Regions from separate parts of the Synechococcus sp. R5-15 genome, predicted to be linked through region 3. Evidence: predicted binding sites of a transcription regulator. Region 3 holds the regulator's gene; each other region holds the start of a gene.
What was found. The regulator NtcA, encoded in region 3, controls nitrogen genes in cyanobacteria. The targets are predictions, from matches to a motif close to GTANCNNNNGNTAC.

Region 1 (11,248 bases), on a different contig from region 3:
TGCGCAACTTCTGGAACCGCATCCAAGGAAAAGTGCATCCCACCTTTCGGCTCAACTACGACCGTAGCCGTGTCAGCATGAGCTGATCTGCCCGTAACTGTTGATGCTCTGGCATGAGCTCAGCGAGAAGGGATCCCGGCTGGGGATCCCCTTTTGGTTTCTGGGTTGAGCTTCCTCAGGTCGATGGACGGCACAGGACGCTTCAACGCTGGCACGAGGTGCTGTTGACCAAAAGCAGCCAAGTTGCTCAAGGGATCCACAATTGAGGGGTGCTATTTCCTCGGAAAAAAACGGGATCCCATCAGGGATCCCGCTGCAGAATCGGCCACACCGTCTAGGCGTCGAAGTAAAGGGCGAACTCGTAGGGGTGGGGCCGCAGGTTAATGGGGTTGATCTCGTTGTCGATCTTGTACTCGATGTAGGTCTGGATCAGATCTTCGGTGAAGACGCCTCCCTCCAGCAAGAAGGCATGATCCTTCTGCAAGCTTTCCAGAGCATCCAGCAGGGATCCGGGTGTGGAAGGGATCTTGGCCAGCTCTTCCGGCTCCAGATCGTAGATATCTTTGTCCAAGGGCTCGCCGGGATGGATCTTATTCTTGATCCCGTCCAGGCCAGCCATCAGCATGGCCGAAAAGGCGATGTAGGGGTTGCAGGTGGCATCCGGGCAGCGGAACTCCAGACGCTTGGCCTTGGGATTGTTGCCGGTCACCGGAATGCGAATGGCAGCGGAACGGTTGCCCTGGGAGTAAGCCAGGTTCACCGGCGCCTCGAAGCCGGGCACCAAGCGCTTGTAGGAGTTGGTGGTGGGGTTGGTGAAGGCCAGGATTGCCGGGGCATGCTTGAGCAGGCCACCGATGTAGTAGAGAGCTGTCTCGCTCAGGTTGGCATAGGTGCCTTCGCTGTAGAACAGGGGCTGGCCATCCTTCCAGAGGGACTGGTGGGTGTGCATGCCAGTGCCGTTGTCGTTAAATAGGGGCTTGGGCATGAAGGTGACGGTTTTGCCGTGCTTGCGGGCCACGTTCCGGATCACGTATTTGTAAACCATCATGTAGTCGGCAGCCGTGATCAGATCGGCAAAGCGATAGCCCAACTCCCCTTGCCCGCCGGTAGCCACCTCGTGGTGATGCTTCTCGATGGGCACCCCCAACTTGCCCATGGTCAGCAGCATCTCGGTGCGGATGTTTTGATGGGCATCGGTGGGCGGGGCCGGGAAATAGCCCTCTTTGTAGCGAGGCTTGTAGCCCAGGTTGCCACCTTTCTCCTCGCGGCCCGAGTTCCAGCGACCTTCGATGGAATCCACGAAGTAGTAGGCCGAGTTTTGGGTTTGGTCGAAGCGAACATCCTCAAAAATGAAAAACTCCGCTTCCGGCCCGAAGTAAGCCGTATCGGCAATGCCCGTCGATTGCAGATAGGCAACGGCACGGGCGGCAAGGCTGCGGGGACAGCGGCTATAGGGCTGGCCAGTGCGCGGCTCAACAATGCTGCAAGTTATGCTGAGGGTGGGCACCTCCAGAAAGGGATCGATCCAAGCCGTTCTGGGATCCGGCACCATGTACATGTCCGACTCGTTGATCGCTTTCCAGCCCCGGATACTGGATCCGTCAAAGGGAAGCCCCTCGGTGAAGGTTTCTTCCTTGATCATCGAGGTGTGGAAGGAAACATGCTGCCAGGTGCCAAAGATATCCACAAACTTGAGATCCACTATCTGGACGTTGTTGTCCTGGATCATCTGAAGCACTTCTTGGGGCGTGGATGCCATTACTCTCTCCTGATTGGGTTGCGGTTAAGACTGGGGGAACTGTGGCTGAAACAAATGGGATCCCAGCAGGTGATCCCCACGCTTCGACCCAGACAGGCCAAAAACGCTCACTCATCCTAGAAAGGCCAACACGGGTATTTTGTAGTTTCTGATACAAAATTCATTTGAGCTCCGCTTTCTGACCAAGACCAAATTGCTGGCCATCTCAGACACCTCTTTTCCTTCTGGCTTGGGTCAACCGAGATTGGGTGTTGGGGATCCAAAACTTGGGCAATGGCCGCCACTTGGCCAACCTCTGGGCAGAGATAACCCTATGGGATGGGCAAAAAAGGCCCCAATGGCCTGAGGCGAGCGAAAATGAGGCTAATAGGCCTCGGCCTCGACCGGTTCGCCAAGGGGTGTTAAGCTAAAGCGTAGTCGTTATGAGTTTGGCTTTTATTCCCATTGCAGAAGGAGAGACATCGGATGATAGAGCAAAGTCGGGTTGAGAATGTGGTGATTATCGGCTCCGGCCCTGCTGGGTTTACAGCAGCCATTTACGCTGGGCGTGCCAACCTGAAGCCGGTTGTGTTTGAGGGGTTCCAGGCGGGCGGGATCCCGGGCGGGCAACTGATGACCACCACCGAGGTGGAGAACTTTCCGGGCTTTCCCGAGGGCATCACCGGCCCCCAACTGATGAAGAACATGCGGGCTCAAGCGCAGCGGTGGGGGGCAGAACTTTACACCGAAGATGTCACCTTTGTGGATTTAAGCCAGCGGCCCTTTGTCGTCCGTTCTGACGAGCGGGAATTGCGCACCCACAGCCTGATCATCGCCACCGGGGCCACAGCCAAGCGCCTACACCTGCCGGGGGAGGAGACCTACTGGAACCGGGGCATGTCAGCTTGTGCTGTCTGCGATGGGGCTATGCCCATGTTCAGAGGGGTGGAATTGGTGGTGATCGGCGGCGGCGATACTGCTTGTGAGGAAGCCACCTACCTGACCAAGTTTGGATCCCACGTGCACATGCTGGTGCGCAGCGACAAAATGCGGGCCAGCAAGGCCATGCAGGATCGTGTTCTCAACAACCCCAAGATCACTGTGCACTGGAACACCGAGGCGGTGGAAGTGATGGGCGACGGCCTGCGCCTGACCGGGGTGAAAGTGCGGAACAACCAAACCGGCGAAATACGCGAGATGTCAGTGGGTGGCCTATTTTATGCCATTGGCCACAAGCCCAACACCGACTTGTTCAAAGGACAACTGGAACTGGATGAAGTCGGCTACATCGTCACCCGCCCGGGATCCGTGGCCACCAGTGTGGAGGGGGTGTTTGCCGCCGGCGACGTGCAGGATCACGAGTTTCGTCAGGCGATTACCGCTGCCGGCACTGGCTGTATGGCGGCCATGTTGGCAGAGCGCTGGCTCTCGGAACACGGCTTGGCCCAGGAGTATCACGTCCTTCCCCAAAGCCATCCTGAACCCAGCCCTGCTGCGACTTCTGCGGCAGAGTCTGCTGGGGATCCTGCTGTTGAGGAGGCCAGCTTTGAGGAGAATGGACAGGATGACTTAGACTTCAGCAAGACTTGCCATGAGGGGAGCTATGCCCTGCGGCGACTCTACCACGAAAGCGATCGCCTGCTCATGGTCAAGTACACCGCCCCCACCTGTGCCCCTTGTCATGCCCTCAAGCCGATCTTGAACAAGATCATCGATGAGTTCTCGGACAAGCTGCACGTGGTGGAGATCGATATTGAGAAAGATCCGGAGATTGCAGAGGCAGGGGGGGTGGCGGGCACCCCGACGGTGCAATTTTTCAAAAACAAGACGCTGGTGGCCCAGTTGGTGGGCGTTAAGCCCAAATCCCAATATCGAGAGGTGATCCAGGCCAATTTGTGTGAGGAAAAATCCCCCTAAGGATGTTGTCCTCTCCAACCTCTGGCCCCTCTCCCCAAGGGAGAAGGGAGCTGGGCGCAGAAAACGGTTTCCCAACCGAGGCTCAGCTAGTCCGAAAAGGCACCGTGGTAGGCGGCCTGCATGGCTGCCAAAGACACCACCAGTAAGGGATCCTCTTCTGCCGTCCTTAAGAGCAGGGGATCCGCAGGGGATCCCACCTCTCCCAAAAGCTGCCACTGGCCGGCAAGCTGCGCTTCTAAGTAGGCTTCCCAAGCAGAGCGCTGGGCCGGATCCACAGAAACCAGGATGCGGCTGGATCCCTCGCCAAACAGGGCCTGATCCCAGCGCAAGGATCCAGGAGCCAGGGAGAGGGTTGCGCCGCGGCCTCCGCTCAAGCAGGCTTCTGCCAAAGCCACAGCCAATCCCCCCTCGCTGCAGTCGTGGGCAGAGCGCACCCAGCCCTGGCGGATTCCATGGCGACAGGCAGCTTGCACCCGCTTTTCCAATTCCAGATCCACTGGCGCGGGCCGGCCCGTAACTTGCTGGTGGATGACCGCCAAATACTCGCTGCCCCCCAAGCTGGTGAGGGCCTGGGATCCCAGGAGGTAAATGAGATCCCCTGCTTGCTGCCACCCCTGGCCACAGATGCATTTCAAGTCGGGAATAAGACCCACCATGCCAATGACAGGGGTAGGGTAGATAGCCTGCGATCCCTGGGGGGTGAGGGTCTCGTTGTAGAGAGAAACGTTTCCCCCCGTTACCGGCGTACCGAGGGCACGACAGGCATCTCCAATCCCCCGACAGGCCAGGGCCAGCTGCCAGTACACCACCGGGTTTTCGGGATTGCCAAAGTTAAGGTTATCGGTAACAGCTAGGGGATCGGCCCCCACACAGGTGAGGTTGCGGGCAGCTTCCGCCACGGCTGCCTTGGCCCCCTCGTAGGGATCCAAATACACCCAGCGGCCATTGCCATCCAGGGTAGCAGCGATGGCCTTGCGGGAAGCTCGCAGGGGCGGCACCTCGCCCACGCCAAACTTTTGGGAACGGATGCGGATAACCGCCGCATCTCCCTGGCCCGGCCAAAGGACGGTGTTGTTTTGCACCTGGTGGTCGTATTGGCGATAGATCCAGGCTTTGCTGGCCAGGGTGGGGCTGGCCAAAAGCTGCAGCAGCACCTCTTTCCATGCCAGCGTTGCCTGAGCGAGGTGGATCCCCTGGCAATCACAAGGGGGTAGAGTGGCGGGATCCCATTGCCACGCTGCCTGCACGTAGGCTGGCGGCTCTGGCAACACCGGACGGACATAGACGGGGGTGTCTTCGGCCAAAGCCCGCACCGGCACCTGCACCACGCAGGATCCCTGGTGCCAGATCTCCACCAGCGGCTCGGCAATGACTTCCCCGGCCACACTAGCTTGCAAACCCCAGCGGTGGAAGATCTCCATCACCTCCGCCTCGCGGCCTTTTTGCACCACCAGCAGCATCCGCTCCTGGGATTCCGAGAGCAGGTATTCCCAGGCAGCCATGCCGCTTTCCCGCGCCGGCACTCGGTCGAGGTCAAAGCGGATCCCCACCCCTCCCTTGGCGGCCATCTCCGCGGTGGAGCAGGTGATCCCGGCTGCCCCCATATCCTGGGCAGCCACCACAGCTCCTGTGGCAAAGGCCTCCAGACAGGCCTCGATGAGGCACTTGCCCAGGAAGGGATCCCCCACCTGCACTGCCGGCCGATCCTGCTGCGCATCCTCCTTGAGCTCGGCGCTGGCAAAGCTGGCCCCGCGGATCCCATCCCGCCCTGTAGTGGAGCCTACATACAAAACGGGATTTCCCACCCCTTGGGCTGCAGATTTGACAACCGTAGGGGTCTCCAGCAGCCCCAGGGCCATGACGTTGACCAAGGGATTGCCGCTGTAGCAGGGATCCACCGCCACTTCTCCCCCCACTGTGGGTACCCCGACACAGTTGCCGTAGTGGGCGATCCCTTCCACCACCCTGGCCATGAGGCGGCGGTTGCGGGGATCTGTTAGCGGCCCAAAGCGCAGCGAGTTAAGCAGGGCAATGGGACGGGCGCCCAGGGTAAAGATATCCCGCAGGATCCCTCCCACGCCGGTAGCTGCCCCCTGGAAGGGCTCCACTGCCGAAGGATGGTTGTGGGACTCGATCTTAAACGCCAGCCAATCCCCCTCCCCCAGATCCACTACGCCGGCATTTTCCCCCGGCCCCACCACTACCCGCTCGCCCGTGGTGGGAAAGTTTTTCAGCAGAGGGCGGGAGTTTTTGTAGCAGCAGTGCTCTGACCACATCACCCCAAACATGGCCAGCTCGTTGGGGTTGGGATCCCGGCCCAGCTGCTGCTGGATCTGTTGATATTCCGCCGGGGAAAGGCCGTGGGCTTTTAAGTCTTCGAGAGTATAGGGCATAGTGCTCCAATTGCCCCTAGCTTAGGTCAACAACCCAGGGCCCAAGAGACGGGCCTGACGCTCTTCCAGTATGCGGCTTAAGGGGGGCCAGCGCTTCAGGTCGGGGTCTTGGACAATAAGCTGCTCTGCCGCCTGGCGGGCCAGCTGCAGCACCTCTTGATCCTCCATGAGACTGGCCAGGGCGAAATCGGGTAGCCCCGACTGGCGGGTACCCATCACTTCCCCCGGCCCCCGGAAGCGCAGATCCATCTCGGCAATGAAAAACCCGTCGTGGGATTGCTCCAGCACCTTCAGCCGCCGCAGAGCATCTTCTCCTTTGGATCCCGTCATCAAGATGCAATAGGCTTGGTCGGATCCCCGCCCTACCCGCCCCCGCAGTTGGTGCAGTTGGGAGAGCCCAAAGCGCTCCGCATGCTCCACCAGCATCACCGAGGCATTGGGCACATCTACCCCCACCTCCACCACCGTGGTAGAGACCAGAATATCCAGCTCCCGCCGGCGAAAGGCCGCAATGACAGCTTCCTTCTCGCTACTGGTCAAGCGCCCGTGCAGCAGGCCCACCCGAAATTGGGGGAAGACCTTTTCCTGCAGACGCTGGTGTTCCTCGATGGCAGATTTGAGATCCAGCTTCTCCGACTCTTCAATCAACGGCAGCACCACGTAGGCCTGCCGCCCTTGGGCAATTTCCCGCTCGATAAGCCGCATCACCTGCAGGCGATCCCCTGGCCGGGCCACCAGGGTGTGCACGGGCTTGCGCCCCGGCGGCAGCTCGTCAATTTGGGTAACATCCAGATCCCCATGCAGGGCCAGGGTGAGGGTGCGGGGGATGGGGGTAGCGGTCATGGTGAGGACATCGGGGTGATCCCCTTTCTGTTGCAGAGCGGCCCGCTGCTCCACGCCAAAGCGGTGCTGCTCGTCGATGACCACCAAGCCCAGGTTGCGAAACTGCACTGCCGGCTGGATGAGAGCATGGGTGCCCACCACCAAGGGCAATTCCCCGGTCTGCAACTGCCGCAGGATCTCCCGGCGCTTAGCAGGGGGCGTGGATCCAGTCAACAGTTCAACGGGCACCTGCAGCTGGCTGAGCCATTCCACCAACTTGCGGTAGTGTTGCTCGGCCAAAACCTCGGTGGGAGCCATGAGGGCCGCCTGCCAACCGGATTGAATGGCTGCCAGCACAGCTGCCACCGCCACCACGGTTTTGCCGGATCCCACATCTCCCTGCAAGAGGCGGTTCATGGGCAAGGGATCCCGCAGATCCGCTAGGATCTCGTCGATGGCCCGCTGCTGGGCAGCGGTAAGCTGAAAGGGCAGGATTTGGTAGAAGCGATCCAACAGCTCCCCTCTAGCCGGCTGGTAACGAGGTATGGCCTGAGCTTGGGCACGATAGCGGTGTCGCCGCTGCAATAGGCTTAGTTGTAGGTAGAAAAACTCATCGAACACCAGCCGCCGCCGGGCCTGGGCCAGCAGCTCTCGGGTCTCAGGAAAGTGGATCTGCTGCAGGGCAACAGGCAAGTCCAAAAGCTGCAACTGCCGCTTGAGATCCGCCGGCAAGGGATCCTCCACCAAGGCCGCCGCCGGCAAAGCCAGTTGCACCGCCTTGCGCACCAGATCGGCGGGGATCCCTTCCGAGAGAGGGTAAACTGGCAAGATCTTGCCCAGCCTGTCCAGCTCCTCGCCCTCTCCCCCCAGCACCTCCAGTTGCGGGTTATCCAGCGTTAGGCCCAACCGGCCCTTTTTGACCAGGCCGCTGGCAGCCACCAGGGCCCCCTTGGGGTATTGCCGCTCCAGGGAAGCTTGCCAACTGCGCTGGGCAAACTGCCGCCCGCTGTAGAAGCGGCTGAGGGTAATTACACCACTTTTGTCGGCAATCTTTAGGTTGAAGATGGTCAGCGAGGGATTCTTGGGGCTGGTAAAGCAACTGCAACTTTTCACCGTCCCTACAAGGGTAACGGTCTCCCCCACCTTGGCTTGGCGGATGAGCACCCGCCGGGAATAGTCCAGGTAGTCGCGGGGGAAGTAGTAGAGGGCATCCCGCACGCTGTGTAGGCCCAGTTGTGCCAGCTTTTCCGCCGACTTGGGACCAATGCCTTTGAGAAACTGCAGCGGCTGCTCCAGGCTGAGGCCGGCGGGGAGAGATGGGGAAATCGTGCTCCGCCCTGCCTCTGGGGGGGTTGTTGCTACGCCTACGGCAGGGAAACCAGAGCGCTGTGGCAACGAGGCTGCAAACGAGCCAGGTTGGTGGGAACTCGGTCGGGACAGCTCTTGCTGACGTCGGACTCGCTCCAGCCAGCGGCGGGTTTCGGCCACCAGGTGCTGGCGTTCGGGCAGCTCCAGCTCGGAATACAGGGTATAGCGGGATCCCAGTTCTTTCCATCGCCGCCGGTCATCTCCATTCAGCACCCAGTCAGAGGGGGGATCCTGTCCGAACACGCTCCCCAAAAATTGGGAGAAGGTCTGCTCTCGCCCCCGCAGGTCGGTAAACCCCACCTCTGCTTCTAGGGAAAGGGCGCGCTGAAGCCGCTGTAGATCCACCTGGCTCAAGTTGCTTGGCTGCCGGGAGTGCTCCTTATCAATCCAACTTTAGCCAACAACGGCAGGACAACCGAAGGAGTGCAGCAGCGCAAGCCACACTTTCCATTCCTTTTCCTTGATAAAGAAAAAAGCCTGCCTTATTACTCCGCAACACTGTCGTGACGGGGCAGGCCGAAGGGATCCAGAGGCACTTTTTGGGAGATGCAGGAGCTTTAGCTGCGGGCCAGGGCGGATCCCAAAAGCAGAGCCATCACTGCCGGCACCAAGGCAATCGCCAGGATGGTGAAAACTTGTGCGTCCGTCATAACCAACTCCCTAACAGTGGAATTGCACAAAAGTCAGCTCCCTCACTCTACCGTAGCTTGAGGGGTAGCCTTGACACCGAGAAGAAAAGCTCAACATTCTTTACAAAGCAGCCCTTGCCCATCCCGCTTGACCGTGGCTCCCAGATCCTCTGCTTGGATCGATTGACATTCTCCCCACCCCTAAAGCAAGGGATTCTTTCTCAGTTTTGGGGTTTTACCCCAGGCAGAAAGGCCGGGGCCTGCGCTGCTGGTTTGCGGGTCATGCTACGATGTTGCTCCGCAACGCCGTCGCGACGGCGAAGCAGTTCTTGCCCATTCCTCCTGCGAAGTTCGGTCTTGGCGTCATCATGGTAGCTGCTCCACAAAGTCTGACCACCTCACGGGATAGCTTGGCCATCCTGGCGGAAACGGATCCCTTGGTTTACCGCCTGATCCAGCAAGAGCTCAACCGGCAGCGGGATCACCTGGAGATGATCGCCAGCGAGAACTTCACTTCTCCTGCCGTCTTGGCAGCCCAGGGCTCGGTGCTCACCAACAAGTATGCAGAAGGGCTGCCGGGCAAGCGCTACTACGGCGGCTGTGAGTTTATTGACGAGATTGAACAGCTGGCCATTGACCGGGCTAAGCAACTCTTCGGGGCAGCCCACGCCAATGTGCAGCCCCACTCGGGGGCGCAGGCCAATTTCGCTGTTTTCCTGGCCCTGCTGCAGCCAGGAGACACAATTATGGGCATGGATCTGGCCCACGGCGGCCACCTTACCCACGGCTCCCCGGTAAACGTCTCCGGCAAGTGGTTCCGCGTGGTGCACTACGGGGTGCATCCGCAGACGGAGCGGATTGATTTTGACCAAGTGCGGGATCTGGCCCTGCAGCACCGGCCCAAGCTGATCATCTGCGGCTACTCTGCCTATCCGCGGACAATTGACTTTGCCGCTTTCCGCGCCATTGCCGACGAGGTGGGGGCCTATCTTCTGGCCGACATTGCCCACATTGCCGGCTTGGTGGCCACTGGACATCACCCCAACCCCGTGCCCCTCTGCGATGTGGTGACCACCACTACCCACAAGACGCTGCGAGGGCCGCGCGGGGGACTCATTCTCACCCGCGACCCAGAATTGGGCAAAAAGCTGGATAAGGCAGTGTTCCCCGGCAGCCAGGGGGGGCCGCTGGAGCATGTTATTGCTGGCAAGGCGGTGGCCTTTGGAGAAGCCCTGCAGCCCAGCTTTGCCCAGTACTCGGCCCAAGTTATCGCCAATGCCCAAGCCCTGGCGGGATCCCTGCAACGGCGGGGCATTCGGCTGGTTTCCGGGGGCACAGACAACCACCTGATGCTGCTGGATCTGCGCTCGGTTTCGGCGGTGCTGGAAAAAGTGGGGGCGGCGGATCCGGTGATGACAGGCAAACGGGCGGATCGGCTAATGGACGAGATCCATATCACCGCCAACAAAAACACCATTCCCTTCGACCCACAGCCGCCTTTCGTGGCCAGCGGACTGCGCCTGGGATCCCCGGCCTTGACCACCCGCGGCCTGGGGCCGGTAGAATTTGAAAAAATTGGGGAGATCATCGCCGATTGTCTGTTTCAGCCTGAGGAGCCTGCTGTATTGGAAGAGTGTCGCCAGCGGGTGGCTCAGCTCTGTCGTCGTTTCCCCCTCTACCCCCACTTGGGATAACCGCAATCCTCGCCACGGCTTGCTATGCCCTACTTGGTTGCCTTTCTGGCTGCTGCCTGTGTGGTTCTGTGGGCAACCCCGGTGGTGAAGGCGGTCGGGATCCGCAGTGGCCAGTTGGACTTTCCCGACGAGCGCAAGATCCACCAGCAACCGATGGTGCGCCTGGGGGGGGTTTCCATCTTTTTTGGCAACTTGGTGGCCCTGCTGTTGCTCTGGGGAGCCGGAGCTTTTGGGGGCTTGCGCACCGAGCAGGAGTACGAGATTTGGGGGGTGACGATCGGTGGGGTTTTGTTTTTTTTGATTGGCCTGGCGGACGACCTGTTTCACCTGTCGCCTTTTTCCCGCTTGTTGATGCAATTCGGCGTGGCTGCTGCCGCTTGGGGAGTAGGGGTGCGCATTGAGTTCATCAGTCTGCCCGGGAGAGGGATCTGGCCCTTTCCGGTGTGGTTGAGCCTGCTGATTACCCTGTTCTGGCTGGTGGGGATGGCCAACGCCATCAACTTCATGGACGGGCTGGATGGGCTGGCGGCAGGGGTGTCGGGAATTGCGGCAGTGGTGATGCTGATCGTAACCCTGCTGCTGGATCGACCGGCGGCGGCCATGCTGGCGGCGGCTTTGGCGGGAGCTTGCCTAGGCTTTTTGCGCTACAACTTCAACCCAGCGCAGATCTTCATGGGGGATGGGGGG
Region 2 (11,248 bases), on a different contig from region 3:
GGTAATGGGCAAGCCGTTGCAAGCGGCCATCACCTGGGCCAGCTCAAGGGCAGGGCCGTTGTAGTTCACACAGGGGTGTGCCTGACAGGAGTGGGCAGAAAGGATAAATTGGGGCCGCATCTGGGCCAAGCCCCCCAACAACGCCTGCGTCTCGGGCTCGGAGCCTGGGGCTGCTCCGGGCGGATAGCGAGCTTCCAAAGAGGCCGGGATCCAATCTTGGGTAGGCAGATTGCGGTTGAGATCCACACCGTTGGCATTGAGACGTTGCCCCAGGGCACAGCCATCCGGGTTCAAGCGAGGGATTGCCCATAGGGTCGCTTTCCCGGCCAGGGATCCCCATCTCCCCGAGGCCACATAGCGCTCGATCAGAGTGTATCCTTCCACCTCGTCCCCGTGTACTCCGCCGATCAGCAGCAAGGAGCGGATCCCTTGGGTGAGCTGCCAAAGGTGAATGGGACGCCCCTGCACCGAGTAGCCGATGACCCGCAGGGATCTCAAAGGTTCACCCGCAGCAAGTTCCTGAGACATGGGGGATCCCGGCAAGTCTCGCAACCGTTAGAACGGGAGATCGTCCGGCTCCGGTGGGGAAACCACATCCCCCTCAGAGGATTCCACAATCGCCGGTTCGCCCATCCCCGTCAGGGAGAGAACGCGAGCGGATCCCAGCTGATGGACACGGCGCGCGGTGATCTCGGCCAGCTTTTCTTTGCGCCCATCTCGCTCCACCACATTCATGTGCAGTTGGCCTTCCACTGTGATTTGGTCGCCCACATGGCAGGTGTCCACCACCCTTTTGGCCAGTTCTCCAAAAGAGGAAACGCGCACCCGGTAGGGCGGCTCATCCGGGCGCAAGCTGGGAAAGCCAATCACCAAGGACGCAACAGCTAAGTTATCAGGGGTGTAGCGCAGCTCTGGCTCAGACAGAACCTCGCCCATCAACACAATCGAGTTCATAACGGAGCCATCCAGGGATAAGGGGCAGCTCAGCGCACTTCCATCATGCCCGCAGGCCAGGATGCCGTCAAACCTAGCCGACGCGGAGAGTCATGTGGCGCAGCACACTCTCGTTGATGCGCAGGTTTTTCTCCCAGGCAGCCACCGCATTGGGTTCGGCTTCGTAGTTGAACTGGATGTACAGACCCTCCTTGAACTTTTTCATCTCAAACCCGGCAAAGCGGCGCTTGCCCCTATTGGTAATCTCCACGTGGGTTACTCCGTTCTCTCGCAGGATTGCCTCCTGACTGCTGAGCAGTTGTTCGAGGGGTTCATCTGACAGATCAGGACGCACAATCAGCATCGTTTCGTAAGCGCGGGGCATGGAAGCAAGTTCTCCTTAGAATCCAGTGGTAGAGACGCAGTGGACTATACTAGCTTTTCTTTCCCACAACCGAAAAGGCTGCCGTCCAATTCCCATACCCTGGCCGCAGCAGCCAATGCAGGTGAGGCTGCTCACAAGAGGGGATCCATTGTCCGATACAATAGGGATTGCTTCATTGGCCGCTGGTTGGCCCGGCCAAGACACGCTGAATCGAGAGTTGGGATTCCAAGCATGAGCGCAGACGAAGTTTATAGCCGTGTTCGCAAGATCGTGTCCGATCAACTGGGCGTGGAAGATGACAAAGTGACCCCAGAAGCCAATTTCCAGAACGACCTGGGGGCCGACAGCCTTGATACGGTGGAGCTGGTCATGGCTTTTGAAGAGGAATTCGACCTGGAGATCCCCGATGAAGATGCAGAAAGGATCGCCACCGTGCAAGACGCTGTCAACTACATCCTCTCGAAGAAAGCTGCCTAATCTGCCTCCATACCCCTGGGCTAACACCGGACGATGGCTACTCTGGATCCCGCCACTGCTCTCAGGCCAACCCGCCGCGTTGTGATTACGGGGCTGGGCGCGGTCACCCCCATCGGCAACTCTCCTGCCGAGTTTTGGCAGAGCCTGCTGGCAGGGCGCTGCGGCATTGGGCCGATTACCCATTTTGATGCCTCCCGCCACGATTGCCGTATTGCCGGAGAGGTGAAGGGATTTGATCCCCTCGACTACTTGGATCGCAAGGATGTCAAGCGCACCGACCGCTTTGTGCACCTGGCGATGGCGGCCACCCGGCAAGCCTTGGAGGACGCTGACTTTCGCATCACCGCTCTCAACGCTGAGCAAGTGGGGGTGATCTTGGGCACCGGCATCGGCGGCATCCGCGTCTTGGAAGAGCAGCAGACCATCTATCTGCAGAAAGGGCCGGATCGCTGTAGCCCCTTCATGGTGCCCATGATGATCGCCAATATGGCTGCGGGTCACCTGGCCATTCATTTTGGCGCCAAAGGCCCCAATTCCTGCACAGTTACGGCCTGTGCCTCTGGCTCCAACGCCATTGGCGATGCCTTTCGGCTCATCCAGAGGGGAGAGGTGCAAGTGGCGATTACAGGTGGCACGGAAGCGGCGGTCACCCCTTTGTCCATGGCGGGGTTCAGTGCCATGAAGGCCCTTTCCACCCGCAACGACACCCCGGAGCAAGCCTGTAGGCCCTTTGATCGGGATCGGGATGGCTTTGTCATGGGGGAAGGAGCAGGGATCCTGGTGCTGGAGGAGTTGGAGCACGCCCGCGCCCGCGGGGCCAAGATCTATGCGGAGATAGTCGGCTATGGCCTCACCTGCGATGCCCACCACATGACCAACCCTGCCCCCGGCGGCGAGGGAGCGGCCCGGGCGATGCGGCTGGCCCTCAAGGATGCCGGGCTTCAGCCTGGGGATGTGCAACACATCAATGCCCATGCCACCAGCACCCCTGTAGGGGATATCGCCGAGGTCCAGGCCATCAAGTCGGTCTTTGGCGAGCATGCCCCCCGTTTGGCCATCAGCGCCACCAAGTCCATGACCGGCCACCTGTTGGGGGGAGCGGGCGGCATTGCCACGGTGGCCACAGCTTTGGCCATCCACCACGGCTGGGTTCCTCCCACCCTCAACTTGGACAACCCCGATCCCGAGTGCGAAGGGCTGGATTTTGTCCCCCACAAGGGGCGGCAGATGGCTGTTGAGGCCGCTTTGGTGAATGCCTTTGGGTTTGGTGGGCACAACGTCACGCTGGCCTTGCGCCGCTACTCTCCCGCTTGAAGGGCTTGGCCTATGTCTTCTCCCGAAAGTTCACTGCCCTCAGTTCGCCAACAAGCCTTGGCCGCTTTGACGGCGGAGCTGGCGCAGCAGGGTCACCCGCCCGAATATGCTCAGCACATGGCGGCGGCGGTTATTTTTCAAGCGGATTTGGATCTGTGTGCAGCTCAATTGGCACGGGTGCTCAGTTGGCTGAAGCAAAACCATCCTCAGCTCTATCCAGAGGCAGTGCAATTGGTGGACACCACTCGGGAAGAGTTCGAGCGTCGCGTCCAAAATGGATAGACAAGCCATCTGCTTTGATGCAGTTGGGTTGCGGTCGTTAGCAGAGGGTGATGTCCCCCCTATGGGACTGCAAGGGGTGATCTTGAGCTGGAGTGGAGTGGTGGCCGATGACGAGAACTTGCACCTACAGGCCATCAACCAACTGCTGGTGGAAGAGAACCTGCGCCCCTGGAACCTGTGCTGGCCGAAGTCGGGATCCCCTGGGCAGCGGGAGCTCTATCGGCTGCAATACCTGGGCCGACCGGATCGAGAGCGCCTGCCGGCTCTGTGGGGGGAGCAGGGGCGGGTGCTCAACCCCAAGCAGCTGGAAGAGCTGCTGAAACGCAAGGCCCTATACTACCAGCAAGCTTTGCAGGGGCAAAGGGAGCTGCCTCTCATTCCCGGCCTGAGGGAAACTTTGGAGACGCTGGAGCGGCTGCAACTGAAGGTCGGCCTGCTGTGCGGCCAATCGGCAGCCGAGGTGACCGCTTTTCTGGAGCGTTTCCAGTCCTGTTGCCCGGCCCTGATACAGTTGACCGATGTGGGCTCCTATCGAGTGACGGGGGATGATGCAGGCCCAATATTTTCCCCAGGACACTTGCACCGCCTGCTTTTGCAGCGGATGGAATTGCCTGCCCAGGCGTGTTTGAGCATTGAAGCCACCTACTCCGGCATTCAGGCAGCCCGTTCGGCAGGGATCCCGGTGCTGGCTCTGGCCACCTTCTTTCCTCTGCACATGCTGCAGCGGCGGGCCAATTGGGTGGTGGACGGCTACCATCAGGTGGAATGGGATCGCATCCGGAACTGGTTTGCCGGCGGGCAAGACCGTCCTTCGACCCCAGTTGAAGGAGAGGCGGAGGCCGGTTCCTTCAAGGGATCCCAGGGAGGTCAGCCCCAGCCCTAGGGCAGGATCAGCATGCCATCCCCAAAGGAATAGAAGCGATACCCCTGGTCGACGGCCTCTCGGTAGAGATCCAGCAGCCTTTGCCGCCCGATCAGCGCAGCCACCAGCATCATCAGGCTGGAGCGGGGCAGATGAAAATTGGTGACCAGTCCTTGAATCACCCGCCAGGAGTAGCCGGGGTAGATGAATAGATCGCTTTTCCCCTGCCAAGGCTGCAAGGTGCCAGAGGCTGCCGCGGTTTCCAAAGAGCGCACCACAGTCGTTCCCACCGCGATCACCCGCCCCCCTCGGGCTTGGGCTTTTTGGATGGCTGCCACCGTTTCTGCCGGCACCTTGAGCCACTCGCTGTGGAGACGATGCTCGGTTACCCGCTCCGCTTCCACCGGTCGGAAGGTACCCAGGCCGATGTTCAGGGTGATGTAGGCCGTTTGGATCCCTTTTTGGGCCAGCCGCTCCAGCAGCTCCTGGGTAAAGTGCAGCCCTGCCGTGGGAGCAGCCACCGAGCCGGGGTGTTTGGCCCAGAGGGTTTGGTAGTCTTCAGGGCGAACTTGTCCTGAGCCCGGGGATCCGGAAGCCTTGATGTAGGGAGGAAGCGGGATCCGGCCCACCTGTTCCAGGATTTCCTCAAAAGGTTGCGCCCCTTCCCACTCAAACTGCACCACTCGCCCGCCGGTTTCCAGATCCAAAGCCAGAACGGTGGCCCTCAGCCCAGAGGGGGATCCCTGCTTGCTCCAAAAACCAATCCGATCCCCCACCTTCACCCGTTTGCCCGGCCTGACCAAAACCCGCCAGCTCCACGCCTGATCCGGCAGAGGTTGCGCAGCGGCAGGGATCCCTTCCAGACAAGGCTCCAGCAGCAACACTTCGACCCGCGCCCCGGAGGGTTCCTTGGCCCCGAACAGGCGGGCCGGGATCACCTTGGTATCGTTGAGAACCAGCAGATCCCCTTCCTGCAGGTAGTCAGGCAGATGGCAGAAGCGGCGATGCTCGTGCCTATCCGGGTACACCACCAGCATCCGCGCCTGATCCCTGGGCTCCACCGGCGTTTGCGCAATCCGATCTGGAGGGAGGGTGTAGTCGTAGGAAGCTGTGAGCAGATCCGGATTGGGCTCCCTATCGCCCAAAGGCTCAGCCTCACCGGGGGGAGCGGCAGCAGGCGAAAAAGAGTCAGGCATGGAGATGAATCAAGATGGGGTTCTACGTGGATCCAGCATAGCCAACCGGATCCCGCCAACCCTCTCCCTTTTGAGGGAAGCAGCTAAACCTTGGCCACCACCACCTGCTGCGGCTGATCCTGATACTTGCCGGCGCGGTCGGCGTAGGTCACTTGGCAGGGATCCCCTTCCAGAAACAGAAGCTGGACCACCCCTTCGTTGGCGTACACACGGCAGTCGGCGCTGGAGGCGTTGGAAAACTCCAGGGTGAGATAACCCCGCCATCCCGCCTCAGCGGGCGTCAGGTTGGCAATCAGGCCCACCCTGGCATAGGAAGATTTGCCAATGCAGATCACGGTAATGTTATCCGGAACTTGCAGCCGCTCCAAAGACACCCCCAACCCATAGGAGTGGGCCGGGATGATAAAGTAATCCCCCATCTCGTCGTGGTGCAGCTCCACCGCTTCCAGATTCTTGGGGTTAAACCGCTTGGGATCCACCACCGTGCCGGGCACATGGCGAAAGATCTTGAACTCCACCGGCGACAGGCGGATGTCGTAGCCATAGGAGGACAGCCCGTAACTCAAAACAGGCCGAGACTCAACAGCGCGCACCAGCTCAGGGCAGAACGGCTCGATCATCCCTCGCCGCGCTTGCTCACAGATCCAGCGGTCGTTTTTCAACATGGCTACAGCCGGCTTCCTGGAGAGTGAGGGCACATCTGGTGGACAAGCTCCAGTCTTATTGGGACTCCGCCCCCCTGACGCGACCCGTGTTGCCTAGGTCTTTCGGAGCGGAAACTGTTTGCGCTAGCGGTGCGGAGCAACATGGGCTGCTGTAGGCATAGCACCTGTGCCGCTGACTTGAGGGGGATCCAGAGAACAGGCAACATTCCCATCGGCAGTGCGGAGCCCTGGGCCTGGGATGCCACGTAGGCGCAGCTGCGTGATCAAGTCCGCCCGCTCCAGAAACGAATCCGGCATCTCCGGCCCGGTGATCACCATGTCCATGGAGATGGGGCGCTGGTCGATTAAGCTCAGCACTTCAGCTTCTGAGATCAGGCCCAACTTCACAGCCAAGCTCAGCTCATCCAACACCACCAAGTCGTAGCGGCCACTCCTGACAGCCTCCTGGGTGAATTGCCACAGCTCATCCAACGCCACCCGCTCCTCAGGCTCTAGGTGAGGTGTATCGATGCACCGGTGCAGGCGACAGCGAACCCACTCTAAGGATCTGCCCAAGGAGAGACGATTTGCGGGCCCCTGGTTGATCCCACCCTTGAGAAATTGCACGATCAGCACCCGCGTTCCCTGGCCGGCCAAGCGCAGCGCCTGGGCCATGACAGGCGTAAACATGCCTCGGCTGGGGTGGGTGTAAAGCTGCAGGGATCCCTGGGGAACCAACTGGGCGGAGAGGGATCCATTCTGCTGAAGGAAAAGCTCGCCGGCAGCAGGGCTGGCTTGAGCCGCAGGCTGTTTGGCGCGGGCTACAGGAGCGGCATCCTTGGAGGAAGGCATAGGATTTGGAGAAGCAGTGCAAACCACGTTCTATCTCGCGAGCAGGCTAGAGAACACGGCCCTAGGTTATAGGGCCTACAAGTGGTGGAGAGCGTCGGCTATGGATTCCATGAAACACCACCTGTGCGTATCCGTCAATGAGTCGGTTCTGCTTCTAGCTGGCATACAAATCATCCCCAATAGAGTAATAGAAAATACAATCCTTGCCCATCCTAGCCTTTTGGCACAAGAGGCAATACCTGAAAAGCTTTGACAGGGGATCTCAATAAAATTTCAGGCCTAGCCCAGAAGCTTGTGTGTGGGGCTATCTCACTTGAGTATAGAGGTGCTCTATAAAAATTTGAGAAAAAGATCAATTTCTTCCAAATAAGATTAACTCTCACAAACAGGAATGCCAGTACCAGCAGCCCACCCACGAGAGAGGAGCAAGGGTCAACCTACCCCAAAAGCCTTGTCCACCAGGAGAGATAGTCATTTTTAAAATAACTATACATTTGGTCGGGAGCCGGGTAGGCCTACACATTAGCGAACATTCGTAGTAGAGAGAATTGTAACCAAAAGTCCAAGGAGTTAATTTCTAACCTCGAGAGTGAAGAAATATAAATTCGTCAATCATCTTCGTCAAAAAATGGATTATTGACAATACTTTTTTGAAAACCAGCATCTGATTTAGCAGAAGCGTAAAGAATTGCGTGCCTTTTATACTCTGAGGTCGTCTTCTTCAAGAGATCGCCTCTTTGATCATTTTTCTTACCGGTCTCAAGGCCGATGTTTTCTACTTAATTTAATCTCTATTTCTGTTATGAGAAATGAGCATTGGGCGTTCAGTTTGGATCCCACTTAAAATTGACCTGAAAAAGCTCTGGGGCTTTGGGTGCTGAGATTGCCGGGATCCCATTGCGCAATCAAAGCCGAGTCCTTCCTCTGGCGGGGGGAGAGATCTTTTTCTTGAGAAGGTAGATCCAATCCTGGAGAATACCTGATCCCTCATCCAAGCAGCCGGGAAGTCCGGGGATCCCACCCTCGATCCCTGGATCAAAGGGAAAAGACTCTATCCCGCCGGCACAAAAGTTTTCTGTCACCGACTTGGGCTTGGGAAAAACCCTAGGCCATTGTGAACTCGGGGTGTGCGCCGCCGGGAGGGACTGGGATCCGTCTCACTGTTGGGTGGGCTGGCTTCTGGGTGTCGGTGTTCCCAATTGACGGCCTCTCCCCCCAGCACCAAGGTGGAAGCATTGCCCCCATCCAAGTTCAGGGCATGGCGACAGCCCAATTGCTGCATCAACTGTGCCATCTCCAGCAGGGTGAGCCCTTGATTTTCCTGGGCATTGCCGGCGGTCACCAGCAGCAAATGTCCGCTGTCCAGTTGGCCAATGGCACTGCGGGCGGCTCGCTGCCTGCGAAAGAGGGGTTGAAATGCCTCCAATCGGGCATCCAAAACCACCTGCCCATCCAAGAGCAAGAGCGGCCCTGCCCCTAGGATGTGGGGATAAGCTTCCAGCTCGGGCGGATCCAAGCGCAGATGAAGGCTGAGGCGATCCCCGGGAACCAGCTTGCGGGCTTCTAGGGCACCTTCTAGCCCCCGCCCTGCCAATACATACCCCTCACTGGGAATCTGTACCGTTAAACTGCCGGCCAGGCCAGCCATCAGAATCTCTTGCACCCGATCCTCCCGCACCATCACGAGCATTTCGTCGTCCGTTTGGGTGGTGTAGGTGGATCCCCAGTCGGGGGTGAACTGGGAGATGCCGGGCAGGATATAGCCTGTATTGATGCCCACCACTGGGATTTGATCCCCAATGGCATTGCGCAGCTCTGCTTGCATCCGCAAACGGGCAAAGCGCACGGATCCCCCTTCTTGCCCTGCCGTCCCATCCGACCAAGCGATGACCCCACGGCCCAAAATGGGGCTGGAGATCCAACGGCCATCCCGACGAATTGCCCCCAGCGGCTGACGGGTGTTGCGGTTGAAAAACCCACCGTTAATGGCGGCTACTGCTCCCTGTTCGGGGCCAAAGGAAGACAGCTCCCCCAGACCCACCAGCCCCGCAGGTGCAGCCCAGATAGGCCGCAGTTGGCCCGCTGCGAGAGAAATGACCACGATAGAAACGGGGATCCGATTGTCTCCAACCCAAACCTCCTTCTGGTACAAAGGGATCCCTTGCACCACCCGCACCGGCTGCACACCGAGGGTCACCTGAGCTTGAGCAGCCACGCTGGGCAAAAAGAGAGCAGCAGTGCAGGCTAACCCCCAGCCCATGACCCAGGCGCTCAGCTTGGTTTTGGACATGTCTTCACGTCTTTAGGGCTTCACCATTGTCATTGGGAGATGATTATCCCCCTGCGGCAAAGGTTCCCATCACAATGAGCGACAACAGGATCCCGGGAAAGAGCAGCGTCACCAAGATCAGCAGTTCGGAAAGGGTCATCGGGGAATGCCACCTACTGGAGATTTAACCAACACAACAGCTCCGGCTTCCACCCTAGCGATCCCAGAAGGGTGCTCCAGGCTCCCTTTGGGATCCCTTAACACTCGATCACCGGTTTTTGCGGCTGCCCGTGCATGCCATCTCTCGCTCTGCCGACAGTATCCTGGCAAGGGGAAAGCCTCATCCAACGGTTCCTATGGGCATCCAAGGCAAACGCATTGCCGTCGAACCCGGCCATCTTCGCCCCTGGCTCAAAGAGGCTGTTTTGGCAGGGGGTGGCGAAATTGTGCCCCTGGCAGAAGCAGAAGCCTTGGTCTGGGCCGATGCCTTTGATGTGCCCGGCCTGAAGTGCTGTCTGGCGGAAGGGAAAGGGATCCGCTGGGTGCAGCTGCCCTGGGCAGGGGTGGAACCCTTTGTTCGGGCGGGAGTCTTGGATCCCGCTTATGTGTGGACTTGTGGCAAGGGGGTCTATGCCCAGCCAGTGGCGGAACATGCCTTGGCCTTGACCTTGGCCGGCTTGCGCGACTTGAAGATCCGCGCCTTGGCCCAAACGTGGCAGGAAGGCTCCGGTACCAGCCTCTGGGGCAGCCGCGTGGTCATTTTCGGGGCCGGGGGCATCGCCCAAGAGTTGATCAAGCTGTTGCAGCCTTTTCAGTGCTCCATCGACGTGGTGCGTCGCAAGGCGGATCCCTTGCCGGGGGCCACGCGGGTGGTGACACTCGCGGAACGGCAAACGGTGTTGGCAGGGGCAGATGTGGTGATCCTGGCTTTGGCCCTCACGCCAGAAACCGAGGGGATCATCGCCCAAGCTGAGTTGGAGCAGATGGGATCCCAGTGCTGGCTGGTGAATGTGGCGCGAGGCAAGCACATCGTGACCTCCGACTTGGTGGCCGCCCTGCAGCAGGGGGTCATTCGCGGGGCCGCCTTGGATGTCACGGATCCCGAGCCCCTACCGGATGGGCATCCCCTCTGGAGCTTGCCCAACTGCCTGATTACCCCCCACACTGCTCTTACCGATGCCATGATTGTCCCAGCCCTCTCTAAGCGGGTGCGAGAAAATGTGCGGCGCTTCCGGGCCGGGGATCCCTTGCTGGGGGTGGTGGATCTGGCTTTGGGGTACTGAGGCCCCCAGTCCCTCCCTTTTGAGGAGCCTGGGATCAGAACATTTGACGCCAAACCCTACTACGGAGCCATCTCCTGCACGCGGGCAGCAATGGCCTCTGCCATCTCCTGAGTGCCGACGGGATCCCCTGTGGCCAGGTCATAGGTGACCTGCTTGCCCTCGGCGATCACCGCCTGCACCGCCGCCTCCACCCTTGCGGCAGCCTCCCGCTCTCCTAGGTAGCGCAGCATCATCGCCCCGGAGAGGATCAGAGCGCAGGGGTTGACTTTGTTTTGGCCGGCATATTTGGGAGCAGAGCCGTGAATGGCCTCAAAAACCGCAATGCCGTCGCCGATGTTGGCCCCCGGCGCCACCCCCAGCCCGCCGATCATCCCCGCGCACAAGTCGGAAATGATGTCCCCATAGAGGTTGGTGAGCACCAGCACATCGTAGAGCTGCGGCTTTTGCATCAGTTGCATGCACATGTTGTCCACGATGCGATCTTCAAACTCGATGTCGGGATACTCCTGGGCCACCTCCCGCGCCACCTGCAGAAACAAGCCATCGGTGAATTTCATGATGTTGGCTTTGTGCACTGCCGTCACCTTCTTGCGGCCATTCTGGCGGGCGTACTCAAAGGCAAATTTGACAATGCGGCGGCTGCCGAAGTCCGAAATGGGCTTGATGCCAATGGCGGATCCCTCGCGGATGGGTTTGCCGGAGAGGCGCATCATTTCCTCCCGCGCCTGGATGGCTTCCGGCGTGCCCCGTT
Region 3 (8,890 bases):
AAGAAAGTCTAGAGGGCCAGGCGCGGGTTTTGCTGGATCCCAACACCTTCTCGGAAGACGGCACGGTGGCTCTAGCGGGCATTGCCATCAGCCGTGATGGGCGGTATCTGGCCTATGGTCTCTCCCGCTCCGGCTCCGACTGGCAAGAATGGAAGGTGCGGGACATCGAAACCGGCGAGGATTTGCCGGATCACCTCCGCTGGGTCAAGTTTTCCGGGGCGAGCTGGACGCTGGATGGGCAAGGATTTTTCTACAGCCGCTACGACGAACCGGCCCCCGGCAGCGAATACGAAAGCGCCAACTACTTCCAGAAGCTCTACTACCACCGCCTGGGCACCTCCCAGTCAGAAGATGTTTTGGTCTATCACCGCCCCGACCAAAAAGAGTGGGGCTTTGCCGGCGGGGTTACTGAAGATGGGAATTACCTCATCATCTCCGTCTGGCGGGGCACGGATCCCAAAAACCTCATCTTCTACAAAGACTTGCGGGATCCCCAGTCTCCTGTAGTAGAGCTCATCCGCGAGTTTGAGGCCGAATACAGCTTCGTGGGCAACGACGGATCCCGCTTTTGGCTGTTGACGGACTGCCAAGCTCCTCGGCGGCGACTGGTGGCCATCGACTTGGAGCAGCCTGACCGGGTGCAGGAGGTGATCCCTGAGGCGGAGGAGACCCTGCAGGGGGTTAGCTTGATCAACAATCAGTTTGTGGCCTTCTACCTCAAAGACGCCCACACCCAGATCAAGACCTTTGCTTTAGACGGTAGCTACCTAGGAGAAATTCCGCTGCCCGGGCTGGGATCCGCCAGCGGCTTTGGCGGCAAGCGCTACGACACCGAGACCTTCTACACCTTCACCAGCTTCACTACCCCGCCCACCATCTACCGCTACGATTTCACCAGCGGCACCAGCACCCTGTTCCGTCAGCCCCAGGTGGATTTCAATCCCCAGGCCTACGAGGTGCAGCAGGTGTCTTACACCAGCAAAGACGGCACCCGCATCCCCATGTTTCTCGTCCACCGCCGTGGCCTGACTCGGACAGGGGATCACCCCACCCTGCTGTATGGCTACGGTGGCTTTGGCATCTCACTTACCCCCAGCTTTTCAGTGGGTCTGGTGGCCTGGCTGGAAATGGGCGGTGTCTATGCCCAGCCAAGTTTGCGCGGCGGCGGCGAGTACGGAGAAGAGTGGCACCAGGCGGGCACCAAGCTCAACAAGCAAAAGGTGTTCGACGACTTTATTGCCGCTGCCGAGTGGCTGATAGCCCATGGCTACACCAACCCCGCCAAGTTGGCCATCTCCGGCGGCAGCAACGGCGGCCTGCTGGTGGGGGCCTGCCTAGTTCAGAGGCCGGAGCTGTTTGCAGCGGCCCTGCCGGCAGTGGGGGTGTTCGACATGCTGCGCTTTCATAAGTTCACCATCGGCTGGGCCTGGATCTCGGAGTACGGATCCCCGGAGAACCCGGAGGAATTCAAGGCCCTCTACGCCTATTCCCCTCTGCACAACCTCAAGCCCGGCACTGCCTATCCCGCCACCCTGATCACCACCGCAGATCACGACGACCGGGTGGTGCCCGCCCACAGCTTCAAGTTTGCCGCTGCCCTGCAGGCAGCCCAGGGGGGATCCCAGCCCATCCTCATCCGCATCGACACCAAGGCAGGGCACGGGGCCGGCAAGCCCACCAGCAAGCTGATTGAGGAAGCTGCCGACCGCTGGGCCTTTTTGGTGCAGGTGCTAGGGATCCCCTGGGACGGAACGGGAAGTTAGCGAGCTCTAGGACCCAGGCCCACCCGACCGGCATAAACTGCCGCTTCCCCCAGCTCGTCTTCGATGCGCAGCAGTTGGTTGTACTTGGCAATGCGCTCGCTGCGGCAGAGGGATCCGGTTTTGATCTGCCCGGCACGGGTGGCCACCGCCAAGTCGGCAATGGTGGTGTCTTCCGTCTCGCCAGAGCGGTGGCTGATGATGGTGCGAAAGCCGGCTTGAACTGCCAATTGGATGGCCGAGACAGTCTCCGTCAGGGTGCCGATTTGGTTGGGCTTGATCAAAATGGCGTTGGCGGCGGCGCTGTCGATGCCCTTTTGCAGGCGGGTCAGGTTGGTTACAAACAGGTCATCTCCCACCAGCTGTACCCGGGATCCCAGTTGAGCGGTCATGGCTTGCCAACCGGCCCAGTCTTCTTCCGCTAGCCCATCTTCAATGGAAAGGATGGGATAGTTGGCCAGCAGTTGCTGGTAGTAAGCCACCATCTCAGCCGCGCTGCGGGCTTTGCCCTCAAAGTGATATTGCCCATCCTGCAGCAGCTCGTTGGCGGCCACATCCAAGGCCAAGGCGATATCTGCTCCCGGTTTGTAGCCTGCCTGTTCAATAGCCGTCATCAGCAGATCCAAAGCCGCCGCATTGGAGTCGAGATCAGGAGCAAACCCCCCTTCATCCCCCACACCGGTGGACAGCCCCTTCTGCTGCAGCACTTGTTTTAGTACCGCAAACACCTCAGCCCCGTAGCGCAGCGCCTCGCGAAAGCTGGCCGCTCCAATGGGCACAAGCATAAATTCTTGAATATCGACGTTGTTGTCGGCGTGGGCGCCGCCGTTGAGCACGTTCATCAGCGGCACCGGCAGCAGGTTGGCAAAAGGCCCCCCCAGGTATTTGTAAAGAGGCAAGCCCACTGCTTCCGCAGCCGCTTTGGCTGTCGCCAGAGAAACTGCCAAAATAGCGTTGGCCCCCAGGCGGGACTTGTTGGGGGTGCCGTCCAGGTCGATCAGCAACTGGTCAATACGGGCTTGGTTGAGGGCATCTTCTCCCTGCAGCTCCGACTGGATGGGGCCAAGGATGTTTTCCACCGCCCTCAGCACACCCTTACCGCCGTAGCGTTTGGGATCCCCATCCCGCAGCTCATGGGCCTCGAAGGTACCGGTCGAGGCACCGCTGGGAACCTGCGCCAAGCCCGTTGCTCCATTGGCTAGACCCACCAGGGCTTCTAGGGTGGGACGCCCTCGCGAGTCGAGGATCTCATGGGCGGTAATCCACTCGATGGCTGTTTCCACAGTTACACCTCAGCAATTGGCTAGATAGCTCTGGCCAAAGCCAGATCCCCCCATAGACTAGTAGGTTTTTGCCCGCGATCCGGTCAGCTTCCAGAAAACTTTAAGTCTGTCCTTCGGGCACAGAGATTCTTCAAGGCTGCAGCAGTAGATTGAACATAGGCCGGCCAGAGCTTCAACCAACCATCGAGCGGGGTTTGCCTGGGCAAGGTGCTGCTCAGGAAGTGTTCTCCTCTTCCTTCTAGGCAAAGCGATGGCTCAGCCGCATCGGGTCGTGTACGGTGATCTTCTTCTTGTGAATGGAGATGTACTTCTTCTTGCGCAGCTCTCCCAACAGGCGGGTGATGGTGACGCGGGTTGAGCCAATGGCTTCGGCAATGGCCTGGTGAGACAGCTTGAGATCAATGGTGACCCCATCCGGGCCAGGCACTCCGAAATCGCGACAGAGGATCAACAAAAAGCTGACCAGACGGGATCCCATGTCGCGATGAGCCAGTGTCTCGATCATCATCTCCGTTTGCAAAATGCGGGACGACAGGCTTTTAACCAGCAACATGGCCAGTTCGGCGTTCTCCTGTAGGGATTTTTCCACCTGCTCGATCGGCAGAGAGAGCAACTCAGTAGGCGTAAAAGCCACCGAGTGATAAAAGCGATCAGAGCGCTGTCCTGTGATAAAGGAGAGCACGCCGAAGATGCTGTTTTCGCGTAGGAGGGCGACGGTGATTTCCTCCCCCATTTCGTAGACCCGCGAGAGCTTAACGGCTCCCTTCACCAAAAAGTAAACCCGCTCCGCCGGATCCCCTGGAAAAAAAATGGTCTTCCCGCGCTCAAACGTTTCGATAACCGGAGGATGGTGAGGGCCTCCCAATTGCTTGAAGGCTGTGATCAGAGATTTTTCCGCTACGGCCACCGCCATACTCATCAACCTTTTAAGGTCAGTTTATACCTAAGATCAACCTACTAAGATCAATCTAGAAGCATTAGGCTAGGTTGCAACCCATTGACTTCAGAATCTATGACGATACCAAGATTTACCCTAAAGTAGAAGGTTCTGCCTAGGTATCTTTGTAGCACGCGCTACGTTTTTAAGTCTCGTTGCTGCTCTCCAGCCAAAGGCAGAGGTTAGGATAGGAGCCATTGTCGCTGGGGGTTGCGTCGGCCCTTGGCGGTAGAGAGTGGAGTGGGTTGGAACATTCTATCTATCTATCTATCTATGGGGAGCCCGGAGGCTGTTGTTGCTGAACCTTCTCGGCTGAGCCGCCAGCATTTCACGGTGCGGATGCCGGATCCGGCCAATCACCTCCTGGAGGTGGAGCTGCTGCTCCGAGAGGTGGAGCCAAAGATGCCTTTGCGGCTGCGGCTGCCGGTGTGGACGCCGGGATCCTACTTGGTGCGGGAGTATGCCCGTCATGTGCAGGAGTTTCAGGCGGCAACTGAGCAAGGGATCCCTTTGGCCTGGCGGAAGGTGGACAAGAACACCTGGCAGATCGATCCGCCGGGCTGTTCTGCCGTGAAGGTGTGCTACCGGGTCTATGCCTATGAGCTGACGGTGCGCACAAACCATCTGGATTTGACCCACGCCTATTTCAACGGGGCAGCGCTGTTTCTCTACGTGCCCGGTCGCGAGCGGGAACCTTACACCTTGACGGTGATCCCCCCCAAGCCCGATTGGCGCATCGCCACCAGTTTGCGGCCTTTGATCTCCTCTTCTGGGGATCCCGCTTCCGGCCAGTCTTTTGTGGCAGAGGACTATGACGAGCTGGTGGATAGCCCGGTGGAGGTGGGCCTGCATCGGATGCAATCGTTTGAGGTGGAAGGGATCCCCCATTACTTTGTGGTTTGGGGGGCGGGCACTCTGGATGTGGAGCGGGCTGTCGCTGATGCTAAGGCGATTGTCAAAACCACAGCCGCGTTTTTCGGTGGGCTACCCTACGACCGCTACTGGTTCATTGTGCATTTGTCGCCGGGAGGATTTGGTGGCCTTGAGCACAAGTACAGCACCACCCTTCTTTACTCTGGGCTGGAGCTGCATCAGCCGGAGTCCTATCGGCGCTTTTTGTCTTTGCTGGCCCACGAGTTGTTTCATGCCTGGAATGTCAAGCGTCTGCGTCCGCTGGCATTGGAAAAGATCGACTACAACCAAGAAAACTATCTGGAATGCCTGTGGTTTTGTGAGGGAGCGACCAGCTACTACGAAAATGTCATCTTGTTGAGGGCAGGGATCCTCAGTGCCGGCGATTTCTTGAAGATTCTTTCCGAACAGATTGGCCGCTTGCAGCGTACTCCGGGCCGGGCTGTGCAATCGCTGCGGGAGTCCAGCTTCGATACCTGGATCAAACTCTACCGCCCCCACGAAAACACCCTCAACAGCCAGGTTTCTTATTACTTAAAAGGGGCTTTGGTCTGTTGGCTGCTGGATCTGCACATCCGTCACCTTTCCGGCGGTCAGGGATCCCTGGATACGGCTTTGCAGGATCTGTGGCAGCGCTTTGGTCGGTCAGGGAAGGGCTACAGCGACCAAGACTTGCGGGAGGCGTTTGAGCGGGCAGCCGGTGCCGATCTTGGCCGGTTTTTCGCAGCCTATGTGGACGGCACGGAAGAGCTAGACTACAACGCCTACCTCCACCCCTTTGGCCTCACCCTCAAGGTTCACTTCAGCCGACCCAACCTTCCCCCCTACCTGGGCCTCAACTTCAACGGCGAAGGCAATCGCATCAGCGCAGTAGAGATGGGATCCCCGGCGCAAAAAGCGGGCATCTGGGCCGGCGATGAGCTGGTGGCCCTGGATGGGTTCAGGGTGAGCGCTGCCAACTTGGCGGAACGCTTGACGGCCTATCAGCCCCACCAGATCATTTGTTTGAGCGTTTTTCAAGCCGATCAGTTGAAACATTTCTGGATCCCGTTGGATCCCCCTCGGCCCGATGTCTACACGTTGGAGGTGTTGCCTGAACTGACTCCTGCTCAAGAAGCCCTTCAGCAAGGCTGGCTGGGATCCCTCATTCGCACCTAGCTTCTCTGCGGTCAGGGGCAAGCCCCCTCCACTTGAAAATTCGCTCACCTCCCCCTATCATGTTGAGACAAGCGGGTAGTCTAGTCAACTCAAGCCAAAGGTAACGACAACAAAGATCGGGACTAAATCCAATGGATTTAATTTTAGCTTTGTTAGTTGGAATAGCCATCGGCATCTTGATAGGAGTTAGGCTTAGGTCAGGGAGCTTGATAGGAGTTAGGCTTAGGTCAGGGAGATGGAAGCGAGAAACTACAAAAGTTATCTCCTCATCTACAGGTATGTCTCAACGTGACAGGCATCCGAATGAACAGAGAACCATCTTGGCCAGCCGAGTGGAAAGAGCGGAAGACATTCATCAGGAACTACAGCCTAATCTTCAAAGGCTTGAGCTTCCTCGAGCGACAAATCAAGCAGTAAGTTGGGACTCACAAGAAGTTGCTGTTGTCAAAGCGCTTGAGGAAAGTTCCCAGGAAGTCATTGATCATATCAGCCGTGATCGTGATAAGTTGAGGTTAGCTTTATTTCTGTGGTCTAAAGGAATAAGAATTAAAAGCTTGGAAACCAAGGAAGCAAGTAGGGTTGGTAGCAAACTGAACAGCAAGCTAAATCAGATATCCAACTTTATGGGAGATAGATATTATTCAATTAGAAAACTCTACAAGTCGATAAAGTCAAACATGAACGAAGGAGAGGCTTTCTCCCTGATTCTGAAAGACGAGCCAAACCAGGTAGTATCAGATAGTTGCCAACTTGCGAATATGCTCTGTAGTATCGCCTTCTTGGAGGAGTACCATTATTTGAAGTCTCCTAGATTTATTTTAGAAGCAAAGCCGAGCAGAGACCCAAATGCATTGAACTTTCTATCAGGAGGATGGCTGGAGCGATATGTCAAAGAAAAGCTAGTAAAGATTGCCAGTCAGCAAGGCAAAAAGATCAGTTTTTCTTACATCATGAATACTCAAGTTACTTTGCCGAATGGAAATGATTTTGAAATAGATTTATTCTTTTATGTCAATGATAAGTTTTACTGGGTAGAATCCAAAACGGGTGATTATTATGAAAGTATAGACAAGTACTCTTGGTTGGCTTCCAGGCTTGGTCTTCAGCAGAATCAGGCTTTTGTAGTCTTGACTGATGTTGATCAGGATAAGAAAATTAGCCTGTCTTCCAGTTATAAGCTGTCAGTAATCGGCGTTGACGATGTTGAGCCGACCTTTATCAAAATTCTGAAAAGTCATGTCCGAAAGAGCACCTGACAAAAGCTAGCTAGGCTACAATCTTGACAGCTTGTTCCATACACCACCAGGGATCCTCGGCAAAAGCTGGCATGGGAGTGCTGCCTGCTTTGCCCAGAATGGCCAGCCGGACTTCCCGATCCAGGCGGGATCCGGCCCCGTAGGGATCTTCTGAGGGAGGTTCCAGCCGTTGCCCCAGAGGGGGCATCACCATAATGCCTGGCTGCATGCTGGTGCTGCTGACCCAGATTTTGAAGCGATCCACCGCTACGTCTGTTCCTTCTGGCAGCTGCATCTGCAGCAGGTAGCGGGGGCCAGAGCCAATCAGCAGGCTCTCGTTGGGGCGTAAACGGGCAGGCAGATCTGGTTGATAGGGGTAAACCAAATCCACGCTGTACCGCCGCTCGTCAAAGACGGTGACATAGACATGCACTGGAGTGGGGGCTCTGTTTCTCAAGGCAATGGCCAGGTTGCGGCCTGCTTGGATTTGCACTTTCCCTTGGGGATCCCGCGGCAGGGGGCTCACTTCGGCAGGGGCAGAGCTGCTGGCCGGGGTTTCCAGTTGGAGAAATTCCACTTCCAAGATGCTGCTCAGCGCATCGCTGGCAGGTTGCAGGTTCAAAAGATTACCAAAAGCAGCCACGTGCTCCAACAGCCGCACCAGCTTGCGAGGCAGGGCCAGTAGCTTCTTCACCGGGATCCGGAAGGCCGCCAGAGCCACCTCTTCCCCCCGCCGGTAAAAGTGATAAGTGGCATCGGGCAACAGCTCTACCCGCAAGTCCGCTGCTTCCGGGTCTGTGTAGGTCAGAAGTGGTGAGGCCGGCAAGGCCGCCAGCAAATCGGCAACGGGCATTTGCACTTGACTGGGATCCGCACAGGTGAAAGCCACCCGCAACGGCTGGAATCGGATAGAGGACATGGGGAAAACCTGGAACGGAGTCTGCCGTATTCTCCTGCTCTGAGGTTGCCAGGCAAGCAAGCCAAGCTCTATATTACCTGCTCATTACCTGCTCAGTTCTCTCGACTGGGCTGTGGCCAAGTCAGCTCTCGGCCAACAGACTCCCAACAGGCCATAGCTCCGTAATCAAACTTAACACCAAAGGCAAATGGAACCATTGGGAAACCATCTCGGATCCCATCTGCAAATGATCTCTTGATGGTCTATTCTTGATCCTGTTGTCGGGTTTGCGGCTGGAGTGGAGCCCACCTCTCCTCTTTCTAGACTGATCTACGGAGAACCATGTTTAGCAAAGCTTTTTCTGTTCAGAAGGTGTTTGTGCCAGCGCGTCGTCGGTTGCTTGTCCTGCTGTTGGCTGTGTTGATGGCTGGGTTTGGCTGGGGTCTGGCTCCAGTGTTTGCAGCTAAGGATATTCCTGCGGTGGCTCTGTCGCCAACCGAGTCCATTACCTTTACCGAGGCCCAGTTGGCCAAAGGGAAGAAGTTATTCAACACCGCGTGCGCCCAGTGCCATGTGGGCGGTCAGACCTATCCCAACCCAGACGTAAGCTTGAAGCTTTCGGATCTGGAGGGGGCAACTCCCCCACGGGATAATGTGCTGGCAATCGTGGACTACATCAAGAATCCGGTCACCTATGACGGGGTGGA

Region 1: a site for NtcA is predicted at 1,901-1,914, ahead of glnA (type I glutamate--ammonia ligase). Genes of this name have one in related genera too.
Region 2: a site for NtcA is predicted at 7,130-7,143, ahead of NW839_RS04950 (cob(I)yrinic acid a,c-diamide adenosyltransferase). Genes of this name have one in related genera too.

Annotation. Positions count from the first base shown of each region.
Region 1 covers NZ_JANSIK010000003.1:21,391-32,638, reverse strand. Annotated here, with positions in the region: gene NW839_RS00465 (DUF4278 domain-containing protein) at 1-86, shown strand, start outside; gene glnA (type I glutamate--ammonia ligase) at 335-1,759, opposite strand; gene trxB (thioredoxin-disulfide reductase) at 2,225-3,655, shown strand; gene purL (phosphoribosylformylglycinamidine synthase subunit PurL) at 3,742-6,048, opposite strand; gene recG (ATP-dependent DNA helicase RecG) at 6,070-8,583, opposite strand; gene psaM (photosystem I reaction center subunit XII) at 8,796-8,888, opposite strand; gene glyA (serine hydroxymethyltransferase) at 9,236-10,561, shown strand; gene NW839_RS00430 (glycosyltransferase family 4 protein) at 10,586-11,248, shown strand, end outside.
Region 2 covers NZ_JANSIK010000047.1:23,645-34,892, forward strand. Annotated here, with positions in the region: gene NW839_RS04905 (M14 family zinc carboxypeptidase) at 1-528, opposite strand, end outside; gene NW839_RS04910 (single-stranded DNA-binding protein) at 556-954, opposite strand; gene rpsF (30S ribosomal protein S6) at 1,028-1,318, opposite strand; gene NW839_RS04920 (acyl carrier protein) at 1,550-1,795, shown strand; gene fabF (beta-ketoacyl-ACP synthase II) at 1,829-3,109, shown strand; gene NW839_RS04930 (hypothetical protein) at 3,122-3,391, shown strand; gene NW839_RS04935 (HAD family hydrolase) at 3,453-4,274, shown strand; gene queA (tRNA preQ1(34) S-adenosylmethionine ribosyltransferase-isomerase QueA) at 4,271-5,449, opposite strand; gene dcd (dCTP deaminase) at 5,533-6,114, opposite strand; gene NW839_RS04950 (cob(I)yrinic acid a,c-diamide adenosyltransferase) at 6,238-6,945, opposite strand; gene NW839_RS04955 (phosphodiester glycosidase family protein) at 8,024-9,235, opposite strand; gene NW839_RS04960 (D-isomer specific 2-hydroxyacid dehydrogenase family protein) at 9,571-10,497, shown strand; gene NW839_RS04965 (isocitrate/isopropylmalate dehydrogenase family protein) at 10,557-11,248, opposite strand, start outside.
Region 3 covers NZ_JANSIK010000054.1:795-9,684, reverse strand. Annotated here, with positions in the region: gene NW839_RS05520 (prolyl oligopeptidase family serine peptidase) at 1-1,763, shown strand, start outside; gene eno (phosphopyruvate hydratase) at 1,760-3,043, opposite strand; gene ntcA (global nitrogen regulator NtcA) at 3,282-3,956, opposite strand; gene NW839_RS05505 (M61 family metallopeptidase) at 4,254-6,050, shown strand; gene NW839_RS05500 (hypothetical protein) at 6,371-7,306, shown strand; gene NW839_RS05495 (hypothetical protein) at 7,317-8,204, opposite strand; gene psbV (photosystem II cytochrome c-550) at 8,526-8,890, shown strand, end outside.